Regions from separate parts of the Arthrobacter sp. PGP41 genome, predicted to be linked through region 2. Evidence: riboswitches for the same ligand, from Rfam matches in the RefSeq annotation. Region 2 holds a riboswitch; the other holds the start of a gene.
What was found. A riboswitch is a leader RNA that binds a small molecule or an ion and turns the genes downstream of it on or off. The one in region 2 is predicted to bind cyclic di-AMP.
Positions count from the first base shown of each region.

Region 1: another riboswitch for cyclic di-AMP. It lies ahead of C3B78_RS03195 (hypothetical protein); the one in region 2 lies ahead of C3B78_RS03830 (C40 family peptidase).

Region 1 is NZ_CP026514.1:667,545-672,644, forward strand. Features, by position in the region: gene C3B78_RS03170 (glycosyltransferase family 4 protein) at 1-262, shown strand, start outside; gene C3B78_RS03175 (nucleoside deaminase) at 259-759, opposite strand; gene C3B78_RS03180 (phosphatase PAP2 family protein) at 843-1,625, shown strand; gene upp (uracil phosphoribosyltransferase) at 1,638-2,273, shown strand; gene C3B78_RS03190 (HAD-IA family hydrolase) at 2,306-2,986, shown strand; gene C3B78_RS03195 (hypothetical protein) at 3,019-3,732, opposite strand; cyclic di-AMP (ydaO/yuaA leader) riboswitch at 3,738-3,898, opposite strand; gene C3B78_RS03200 (HAMP domain-containing sensor histidine kinase) at 3,994-5,100, opposite strand, start outside.
Region 2 is NZ_CP026514.1:822,506-827,605, reverse strand. Features, by position in the region: gene C3B78_RS03850 (molybdopterin molybdotransferase MoeA) at 1-227, opposite strand, end outside; gene C3B78_RS19810 (DUF6457 domain-containing protein) at 224-523, opposite strand; gene mobA (molybdenum cofactor guanylyltransferase) at 534-1,175, opposite strand; gene C3B78_RS03840 (HNH endonuclease) at 1,225-1,725, opposite strand; gene C3B78_RS03835 (NlpC/P60 family protein) at 1,985-2,746, opposite strand; gene C3B78_RS03830 (C40 family peptidase) at 2,906-3,577, opposite strand; cyclic di-AMP (ydaO/yuaA leader) riboswitch at 3,648-3,829, opposite strand; gene C3B78_RS03825 (M23 family metallopeptidase) at 3,958-4,779, opposite strand; cyclic di-AMP (ydaO/yuaA leader) riboswitch at 4,790-5,007, opposite strand.

The DNA.
Region 1 (5,100 bases), 150 kb from region 2:
GCGTGACGGGACGGGCGCCGTAGAAGCGTTGCGCCTGGGCATACCAGGTACGGACGACGACGGCCCGCTTCCCGGAGCGAAGGTTGCCTTCCCTGCCGATGATGACCCTGCCAACCCCGCCCTGCTGGCCCAGGTCCTCCGCGGCTGGCTCGAGGACCCCGCAACCAGGGATTCCTGGCGGGAGAGGGCGGTTGGGGCGGCGGGCACGCTGCCGGGTTGGGACCGGACAGCGGCGGTGGTGCTGGACGCCATCAGGAATTAGAGCCGGTGCCCGGCGAAGAACTCACGCAGCAGCCCGGCGCACTCAGCCTCGCGCACCCCGGGATAAACCTCAACCCAATGATTCAGGCGGCGCTCGCGGAGCACGTCGAAGACGGATCCTGCCGCCCCCGCCTTCTCATCCCAGGCACCGAAAACCACCCGGGGAATCCGGGCCAGGACAATGGCGCCGGCGCACATGGCGCAGGGCTCCAGGGTCACCACCAACGTGCAGTCGGCGAGCCGCCAGCCGTCGCCGCTGCCGCCGTCGAGCACTGAAAGCTGGCGCAACCGCTCCGCCGCCTCCCGGATGGCAACTATCTCGGCGTGGGCGGTGGGGTCGCCCAGCTCCTCCCGCTGGTTCCGGCCGGAACCCAGCACGGCGCCGTCGGGCCCTATGACCACCGCGCCAATCGGCACATCCTCCGTAGCGAGGGCGCGGCGGGCCTCGGCAAGGGCAAAGCCCATCCACGCGTTATATTTTTTCTCTGCGGAGACCATGGCTCAATGATAGTTTCGTGGGATAACCAGAGCCCGTGACGCCCCAGACGCCGGGAGGCACAGTGAGCACCGTCCGAGACCGCATGGACAAGTGGATCAAGCCCTATGCCGCCCTGTGGCTGACCATGATCATCGGCGGAACACTCGTGGTCACCTTGGCACTGCTCGGCGCAGAGGTGTATGCCAATGTGGTGGCCGAGGAAGGGCTTGCCAGCCTGGATATTCCTGCGCTGGAATACTCCCAGTCATTGCGGAATCCGGAGGTGGACGCCTTCGCCACGGGCTTTACCAACGTGGGCGGCGGGATCGGCATGCCGATCCTCGCCAGCATCCTTACTGCGTGGCTGACATTACTGAGCAGGACGTGGCGGCCCATCGTCCTGGTGGGCGGCGCTGCCCTCGTTTCCACAACTGCCACCACCCTGGGCAAGCGCCTGGTCGGCAGGACCCGTCCGGACCATTCGGAGGCGGTGCCGCCCTATGAGACCACACCGTCCTTCCCCAGCGGACACACGCTGAACACAACAGTGGTGATAGGGGTCCTGGTGTATCTGATGTGCCTCCAGTTCCAAATCCTGTGGGCAAGGATCGCCGCAATAACGGCCGGCGCCATCTTCATCATCGCCATGGGCCTGAGCAGGGTTTTCCTGGGACACCACTGGTTGACCGATGTGATGGCCGGCTGGTTCCTTGGCCTCGCATGGGTGTCCATGGTGATCCTGGCCCACCGGCTGTTCCACCTGATACGCCGCCGCGAGCACGCGGGCCCGGCGCCTACCTTTGAACACCCCGTCCTTCGAGAGGAACCCAACGGGGAAGCGGAGGCCAGCGGCGACCGGTCGGGGAGGGGCCCGGCGGCCGGGTGATACTTTTGACCCATGCGCACTCTCGTTGTGGACCACCCGCTGGTCGCCCATAAGCTCACCGTCCTCCGGGACAAAAACACTCCGTCCCCGGTCTTCCGGCAGCTGACGGAGGAGCTGGTGACCCTCCTCGCCTACGAGGCAACGCGCGAGGTCCGCACCGAGCCAGTCACCATCGAAACGCCCGTCAGCACCACTGTTGGCACGGCGTTCACCAAGCCCACCCCGCTGGTGGTACCCATCCTGCGCGCGGGCCTTGGAATGCTCGAGGGCATGACCAAGCTCGTCCCCACCGCTGAAGTGGGATTCCTCGGCATGGCCCGTGACGAGGAAACCCTGGACATCATCACCTACGCCGAGCGCCTGCCCGAGGACCTTACCGACCGGCAGATCTTCGTCCTGGACCCCATGCTGGCCACCGGCGGTACGCTGCGCGAAGCCATTAAGTTCCTGTTCAAGCGCGGCGCCTCTGATGTCACCTGCATCTGCCTGCTTGCTGCTCCGGAAGGCCTGGCAAAGCTGGAGGAAGAACTCTCCGATGCCAATGTCACCATCGTGCTGGCCTCCATCGACGAAAGGCTCAACGAGAAGTCCTACATCGTTCCCGGCCTCGGCGACGCAGGCGACCGGCTGTACGGCATCGCCGGCTAGGTCTCCGCGAGGGCTGGGGCAGAATGGGAGGCATGACCGTCCCGATGCCTCCCCTAACCCTGGCACTGACCTGCCGTGCCGTCCTCTTTGACATGGATGGGACCCTGGTTGATTCCACCGCGGTAGTTGAACAGGTTTGGGGCGAGTTTGCCGTCCGCTACGGGCTGGACCTTGGAGAGATCCTGCGGACTTCGCACGGCGTCCAAGCAGGCGACACCGTGAAGCGCTTCGCTCCGCCCGGCGCCGATGTGCCGGCACTGACCGCGGAACTTGGTGCCATGGAACGCGTCCGGACCGACGGCATCCTGCCCCTGCCCGGGGCAGCCCGGTTGCTGGCGGCACTTCCAGCAGACGCCATCGCCCTCGTCACGTCCGCTGACCGCGTCCTGGCTGACATCCGGATGGGCGCCGCGGGTCTAGCCATGCCTGCCACGGCCGTGACAGCTGAGCTGGTAACCCGGGGAAAACCGGATCCTGAGGGATACCTGCAGGCCGCCGCCGCCTTGGGCGTGGATCCTGCCGATGCGGTGGTGTTTGAGGATGCTCCCGCCGGCATTGCAGCAGGGGTCGCCGCCGGCATCCGTACGGTGGCTGTTGGACCCAACACCGGACCGTTGCCTGCCGGCATGCTGCACATTGCTGACTACAGTTCAATTGCCGTCGAAGTCGGCGTGGATGACGAGGGCAGGAGGGTCATTTCCTTCCGGCTGTGAGGTTTGAGTCACCGGACGCGGTCGGTGCCGCTTTAGTACCAGTTGTTCGACAAGTGGAAGTTCAGTGCACCGCACGGGGACTGGTAGCGTTCCTGGATGTAATCCAGGCCCCAGTTGATCTGCGTGCGGTAGTTGGTGAGGTAGTCGGCGCCGGCACTGGCCATCTTCTCAGCCGGCAAGGACTGGACGATGCCGTAGGCGCCGCTGCTCGGATTGGTGGCCGTAGTGGTCCAGTCCGATTCCTTGGTCCATAGGGTCTGCAGGCACTGCATCTGGTCCGGAGCCCAGCCATAGGAAGCCAGTTGGCCGGCTGCGTACGCTTGGGCGCCCGCGGGGTCATTAACCGCGACGACGGGTGCGGGCTCGGGTACCGGTACCGGCGCCGGTTCGGGAGCGGGTGCCGGCGCAGGGGCAGGTGCGGGCTCGGCTGCCGGAGCTGGAGCCGGTTCGGCTGCCTGCGGGACAACATTGATCGGCCCAGCCGCGGACTCAGGCGCAGGGTTGGCCCGGATTTCGCTTTGCTCCATGCTCAGCTTCGACAGGGACTCGACAGCGGGCGCCTCGGTGGCTGCCACGCGGGCACCCATGTCGGTGGCCTGGCCCGCAGCGCCAACTCCAACAAGGATGGCGCAGGATACTGCCAGGAACCCGGCGCGCCGGCCGAAGGACGGGAATTTGGCTGCTCGACGCGTAGCGCGGGCATCCGAGCCCGATTGCGGGCGTGGTTTTACAAGGAACTTGGACATGATGGATCGCCTCTCACACCTGCGGAGTTAGCTGTCGGGTTCGGATGAGGGCATCCGGCCGCACGGAAAAAACACGTGCAGGCTTAACCCCAAGGGCATTCAGTGCCCGGGACGGTGGGTCCCCCGCCTCTGCCGTTGCTCAAGAGGAATCCGGGAAGTGGCAGAGCTTGGCGTCAACCCGGGATATGCGGCCCGAACGGGGGCCGCACCCATTCGACGGTACAGGAGCGCAGCGCAGAAGTCACATTTTGGTAACAGGAATCACGATGGCGGCGCGCCGCCTTGTGTAATTTCGCGAACCAAGGGCAGCTGCAGGGCGAACTGTGTGCGGCCGGGCTGAGACGTCACCGTGACCCGTCCACCGTGGGCCTCAACAATGGACTCGACAATGGACAACCCCAAACCGCTGGTGCCTTCAGCGGCGGGTGCGCCGGGCGTGCTGGCCGTTCCCGCGCGTGCCGCGTCTGCGCGGGCGAACCGCGCGAAGACCTGGTCCACGAACTCCGGCGGTATTCCGCCGCCGTCGTCCGTTACGGTTACAACCGCGGCTCCCTCCGGGGTCTTCCACACCCCCGTTACCACTGTGGTGCCCGGAGGGGTGTGCTTGCGGGCGTTGGAGAGCAGGTTCATCAACACCTGCCGCAGCTGCGACGGATCCCCGTTGACCACCACCGGCTCGTCGGGGAGCTCCAGCCGCCAGGTGTGCCCGGGCGCCATGACCTTCTCGTCGCTGACGGCTTCCACCACCAGCTGCGTTAGGTCCACCTCGCTTAGCTTCAGCGGCTGGCCCTCGTCAAGCCGCGCGAGCAGCAGGAGATCCTCCACCAAGGCGGTCATCCGTTCCGACTGGCTTTGCACCCGCGCCAGCGACTTCTGCCCGTCCGGAGTGAAGTTTTCCGTCATCCTCATCAGTTCGGTGTAGCCGCGGATGGCGGTCAGCGGCGTGCGTAGCTCATGGGAAGCGTCAGCCACGAACTGCCGCACCTTGGTTTCGCTCTTCTGCCGCGCCTGCAGCGCGTTGGCAACGTTGTCCAGCATGAGGTTCAGCGCGTGCCCCACGCTGCCCACCTCAGTTCCGGGGTTGGAGTTCGACGGCGGTACACGCACGGCAAGTGCCACCTCGCCGGCATCCAGGGGCAGCTGCGAAACCCGGGTGGCCACCTCGGACAGCTGTTCAAGGGGCTTCATGGTGCGGCGGATCAGGACTGTGCCCACCAGCCCGACCAGGAGCAACCCGCCCAGCGAGACGAACACGAAGGTCCACACCAGGGACGCGAGCGTGCCCTCCTTGGCAGCCAGGGGGAGTCCGGTCACCAGGACGTCGCCGAAACTGGTCTTGACCGCGATCAGCCGGTAGTTGCCGTTTGA
Region 2 (5,100 bases):
ACGGCCCAGCCGTCCATCGCCGACGACGCATAGTGGGGCATCTCCTGCAAGGCCACAATGTCCTGGTCCAGCCTGCGTCCGAGGGCCAGTTCCAAGGGAACAGGGCCGGCGGGGATTGGAGTGCCGGCGTCGAACGCTGCCTGCCGGGCGTCTTCCCACGTATGGTCGAGGTGCCTCGGTTCCCCGCCCTCGGGGGCATCCGCTACTTCCTGGGAGTCCTTCGTCATTCGCCGGGAGCCCCGGCGGCTTCAGCATCGTAGTCGGCAGCCAGGGAACGGGCCACGGCCAGCGCGGACTCCATGGATGCAGCATTGGGTGCCCGGCCCGACCCGGACGCCAGCCCGGCGGCATAACCCGCAATGAACGTCGTCAGGGGCGCGGCCGGACGGACCACCGAATGGGCGGCCACACCGGCCAGGGCGAGGATGGCGTTGACGTCCACCTGGACGTCCTCCAGTTCATAGGCCTGGAGCAGGGACCTGCACCACTCCTCCAGCGTTTCATCCTGGCTTTTCACGAACATGCCTCCCTATTTAACTGCGGTTGCGCCGGTCCTGGCCTTTGTCCTGGTTGCCGGCGGCAATCCCTAGTGCGGCGGCATCATCCCAGGTGTCCACGTCTGCCGTGGAACCTGCAGGGACGGTGACAGGCTGCACCTCCAGACTAGCAAGGAGGGAGCGCACGGAGCCGTTAATAAGGGCACCACGGGACGAGAGCTGTGCTGCCGATGTTTTTAACGCAGCTGTGCGGTAAAGACCGGCCAGCGGCTGGAGCCGGCCGTCTTCTGCGCGGGCCATGGCCCCGTCTGCGTCCGCTGAAACCATCGCGGCCACCAGTACCGGCACTGCGTCCCGGACCAGCGGCATGTCACACGCCAGCACCAGGGTGAACTCCGCCCCGCGCCCGTCCCGGGCCAAGGCGTCGAGTCCGGCGGAGATGGCGGCTGCCGGCCCTGCGAACTGCGGCTGCTCCCGGCAGAAAAGTACTCCGGGAAGTGAATGTCCGGCTCCCGGGCCCACCACCACCGTGCGCGAAGCACCTGCTGCAGCGGCCAGTGCGCGCTCGAGGAGGGTGTCATGGTGGAAAACCAGGTCCTGTTTCGGGACCCCACCCAAGCGGGAGGACCGGCCACCGGCCAGGATCACTGCATCGAAGTCCAGCCGGTTCTGTTCCATTCCCCCAGCCTAGCCATCTGTGGCGTTGCGGCGTGCCGAAGGTTTCCGGTCAGGCGGCGCGCTCCGGCAGCAGGAACGGATCCCAGGCGGGGGTGGGTTTCTCAAGTTCCTTGATCTGCCAGATGGTTCCATGCGGTGGCTCCGGGACGAAACGTAGTTTCCAGCCCATTTCAGCCGGCGTATGGTCGCCCTTGACGTTGTTGCAGCGCAGGCAGGCCGCCACCAGGTTCTCCCAGGAGTCCTCACCGCCCCGGGACTTGGGGTGGACATGGTCGATGGTGTGGGCCGCTTTTCCGCAGTACGCGCATCTGTGGCCGTCGCGTCTGAGCACCCCGCGGCGGCTGACAGCGGTGGCCTGGTTGTACCTCGGACGGATGTAGCGGTTCAGGAGAATCACGGAGGGACGTCCCAGGATTTCCTGCGGTCCCACCACGGGATCATCGCCTTCGGCAACCACGCTGGCCTTGCCCGTGAGCACAAGCACCAGCGCCCGGCGGAAAGTGATCACCGCCAGGGGCTCATACCCAGCATTCAGAACGAGAGTGCGCATGCACGTACCTCTTCACGGCCGCACCCGTCCAGGGGCACGAGGGCCGGCTGCCCTCGGCATGTCCGGGCTATGGATCGACACCACAAGAGTAAACACAGAAGCGCGTGTTCAGCTAATCGCCCTGTCCCAGAACTGTCGTGTCGGTCCAGTCAAGGGGCGCATGCTGAACGGCCGGAGCAGCGCGCAATTAAAAGGAAAGAACCCTTGCCGCGAGGGCAAGGGTTCTTTGCGTCCTGGTTGGACCGCCGGTGGTGGCGTCTCAGTTAACCCGGATGAAGACGGGGCCGGAGCCGACGTTGGCGCTGAAGACCACCGTCTGGTTTCCGTTGTAGCCACCGTGGACGGCCTGGCCGTTGCCTGCGTAGACAGCAATGTGTGCCATGCCGGCGCCACCGTCTGCGTAGTAGATCAGGTCGCCCGGCTGCGCCTCAGCGGCACTGACGGTGCGGCCCAGGGAGAGGTAGCCTGCAGGCCAGTCGTGGAAGTTGATCCCCACTGCTGCCAGGGAGTTCGTGACCAGCATCGTGCAGTCCTGCATAACGCCCAACTGGGCGTACGCAGCGGACAGGATGGCTGCACCCTTGCCGCTGGCGGAAGCAGTGGGAGCGGCGGCAGGGGCCGTGGAAACCGTGGCGGTGACCTTGGGAGCAGCAGGCTTGGCGACGGGGGCCGGCTCGGCCTCCTGGACCTCGACAGGTGCGGGTTCTTCGATAACCGGGGCCGGCGTGGTGGTGACGGCGGGCTTTTCGAAGGTGATGTTGATCGTGGAAGCCGCGGAGATGGGGGCTTCGACGGCCGATTCAACTTCCAGGGTGGATGCGGGAGCGGAGTCGCGCTGGACGTTGGAGTCGGCAGCGTTTGCCGCGATGCCGCTGGTCAGTACCAGGCCGGAAGCGGCGGCGATGACCGCGGCCTGGCGGCCTACGCCACCGGCGTTCTCGCCGACAGCCTTGGCGATGATGGCGATTGAGTTGGTTTTGGTGACTTCGGCGCGATGCCGTGCGGTGGCACGAGTAGTCATCAGTTCTCTCTTTCGTTTTCCTCAGGCCGTTGTGGGCACCAAGGGATGCGGACGCGCCGGCATCTTGGGGGTATGCCGGCACGCCCCGAACGGGGATGTGGTGTTAGCGGAAAGCGTGGTGGAGCAAAGAAATAGTTCCTGGACCCGAGGGTCCAAGAACTATTTGCTGACGGTGAAGAACGAAGACGTGCCGGTGGCGGCCACGGCGTGGAGCAGCGTGCCCTGGGAGGGGTTGAGCGCGCTGACCATCATGCCGTTCCCGACGTAGATGCCGACGTGCGCTCCGCCGTTCTGCATGACCAGGTCTCCGGGCTGCGGGGTGGAGGTGGGGGTCATGGCAGTCCAGGCGTTGACGCGGGGGATGCTGATGCCGGCCTGGGCATAAACCCACTGGGTGAAGCCTGAGCAGTCCCACCCGGTGACGGGGCTGGTGCCGCCCCAGACGTAGGGGCTGCCAATGCCCGTGTAGGCGATGGCAGCAATGCCGGAGGTGGCGGCGGAAGAGACAGTCTTGGCCAGCTTGTCCGCAGCAGATTCAGTAGTGGACGCTGCGCCCGTTTCGGTGGCGGTGGACTGTGCCCGCACCGGCTCCCGCTTCGGGGCGGCGGTGGTCTTGACCACGGGCCGCTCGAACGACACGGTGGCCGTGGGTGCTGCGGTGACTGCCAAGGCAGCCTGCGCAGAACCGGACTCGGTCGAAGCGGAAACACCAGCGGTGGTGTCCGCTGCGTTGGCGGGCAGGCCCATGCTGAGGATAAGACCGGAAGCTGCGGCGATGACGGCAGCCTGGCGACCTACTGTCCCGGCATTGGCACTAACAGCCTTGGACACAGTGTCCAAGGGGTTGGTACGAACCGTTTGCGCACGGTGGCGCGCAGAATTGTTGCGTGAAGACACGAAGGTAGCCTCTCCCAATGCCTACGAGGTGAGCTGTCGGATTCGGATGGGAGTCACCCGGCCGCGCTGCTTCCAAGGAAGTTTTGCGACTTAACCCCAAGGTCTTAGCCAAAGCCAAGACCAAAATTGGTTCCCCCGCCCCTGCCAGACGATGAAATGCGAACGGACCTTGAGCGGTGGCAGAGTTAGGCAATCCGCACAAGAGCGTCAACTTCGGAAAAGTTGACGCGAGTTAGACGGTACAGCAGTTTTGGGTGAATGTCACATTCAGGTCACGGCAAGTCGCGATCATCCGATAGTTCACCGTCATTTGGCTACAGCCAGCCAGTCGGATCGACCACTTCGCCGTTGACCTGCACCTCAAAGTGGAGGTGGCAGCCCGTGGAGGCGCCCGTGGTCCCGCTGAGGGCCACAACCTCCCCGCGTGAGACCGTCTGCCCCTCCCTCACATTGAAGGAGGAGAGGTGGTTGTAGGTGGTTTCCAAACCGTTGCCGTGGTCCACCACAACACGGTTTCCGCCGCCGAACTGGTGCCAGCCCACGAAGGTCACCGTGCCGGTAGCCGCAGCGAGGACGGACGTGCCGCACTGGGCCACGTAGTCCTGGCCGCGGTGGAAGTCGCCTGAGCCCCCGGTGATCGGACTGACACGGTAGCCGAACGGCGATGCTGTGGTCAGCGTGGCCAGCGGGGCGCCGAGGCTTCCTGCCGAGGCAGCACGTGACACAGAGCCGGCGGACTGGGCACTCAGAAGCTGCTTGAGCTTGCCGTCCGGATCCGCCTGGGTGACGACGGCAGAACGGCTGAAGTCGATCTGGGCACCGGCCTCGGCTGAGATCTGGGGCTGCGGGGTTGCGGCTGACGCTGCGACCGGTATAGCACCGGGAGCGTCGGTGGCCATCACGGGGCTGGTGGCCGGCACCGTCACGGTCAGCACCAGGCCTGTCGCCGCGAGGGCGATTCCGGCCTTCTGGCCGATCCCGCTCGCTGCGGCAAATTCGGTGACCTGGCGGAAGGGACCACGACGGCGGCGTGCATCACGGTGCGGATCGCGGGGGCGTTCCGTGGTGATGACTTCAACAACCCGCGGCGTCGAAGAGGGTACCGCCGCGCGGCGGCGTCCCCTGGGGGTCTGCATGGACAAGAAGGGTTCCTCTCTGGAAAGCCTGCGAAGTTAGCTGTCGGATTCGGGTCAGAGAGTTCAAAGACCCGGTCCGCCGTAAGCAAGCTTCGGCACAGAGGTATCCCCGGAGGATCCTTCACTGGAAGAGGCTTGCTGCTGACGGACTTCACCCCAAGGCAGTCCCCCGGCTGCCGTTTGTGGTTCCCCCGCCTCTGCCAGTAATGACTCGTGCACCTGATCCGCTGGCAGAGCTCGGCTCCGAATCAGGTAACGCTTTAGTATCAACGCTTGGGTTTAACTATAGGGCCAAAAGTCCCAAAGTAACAATTCCGTTAT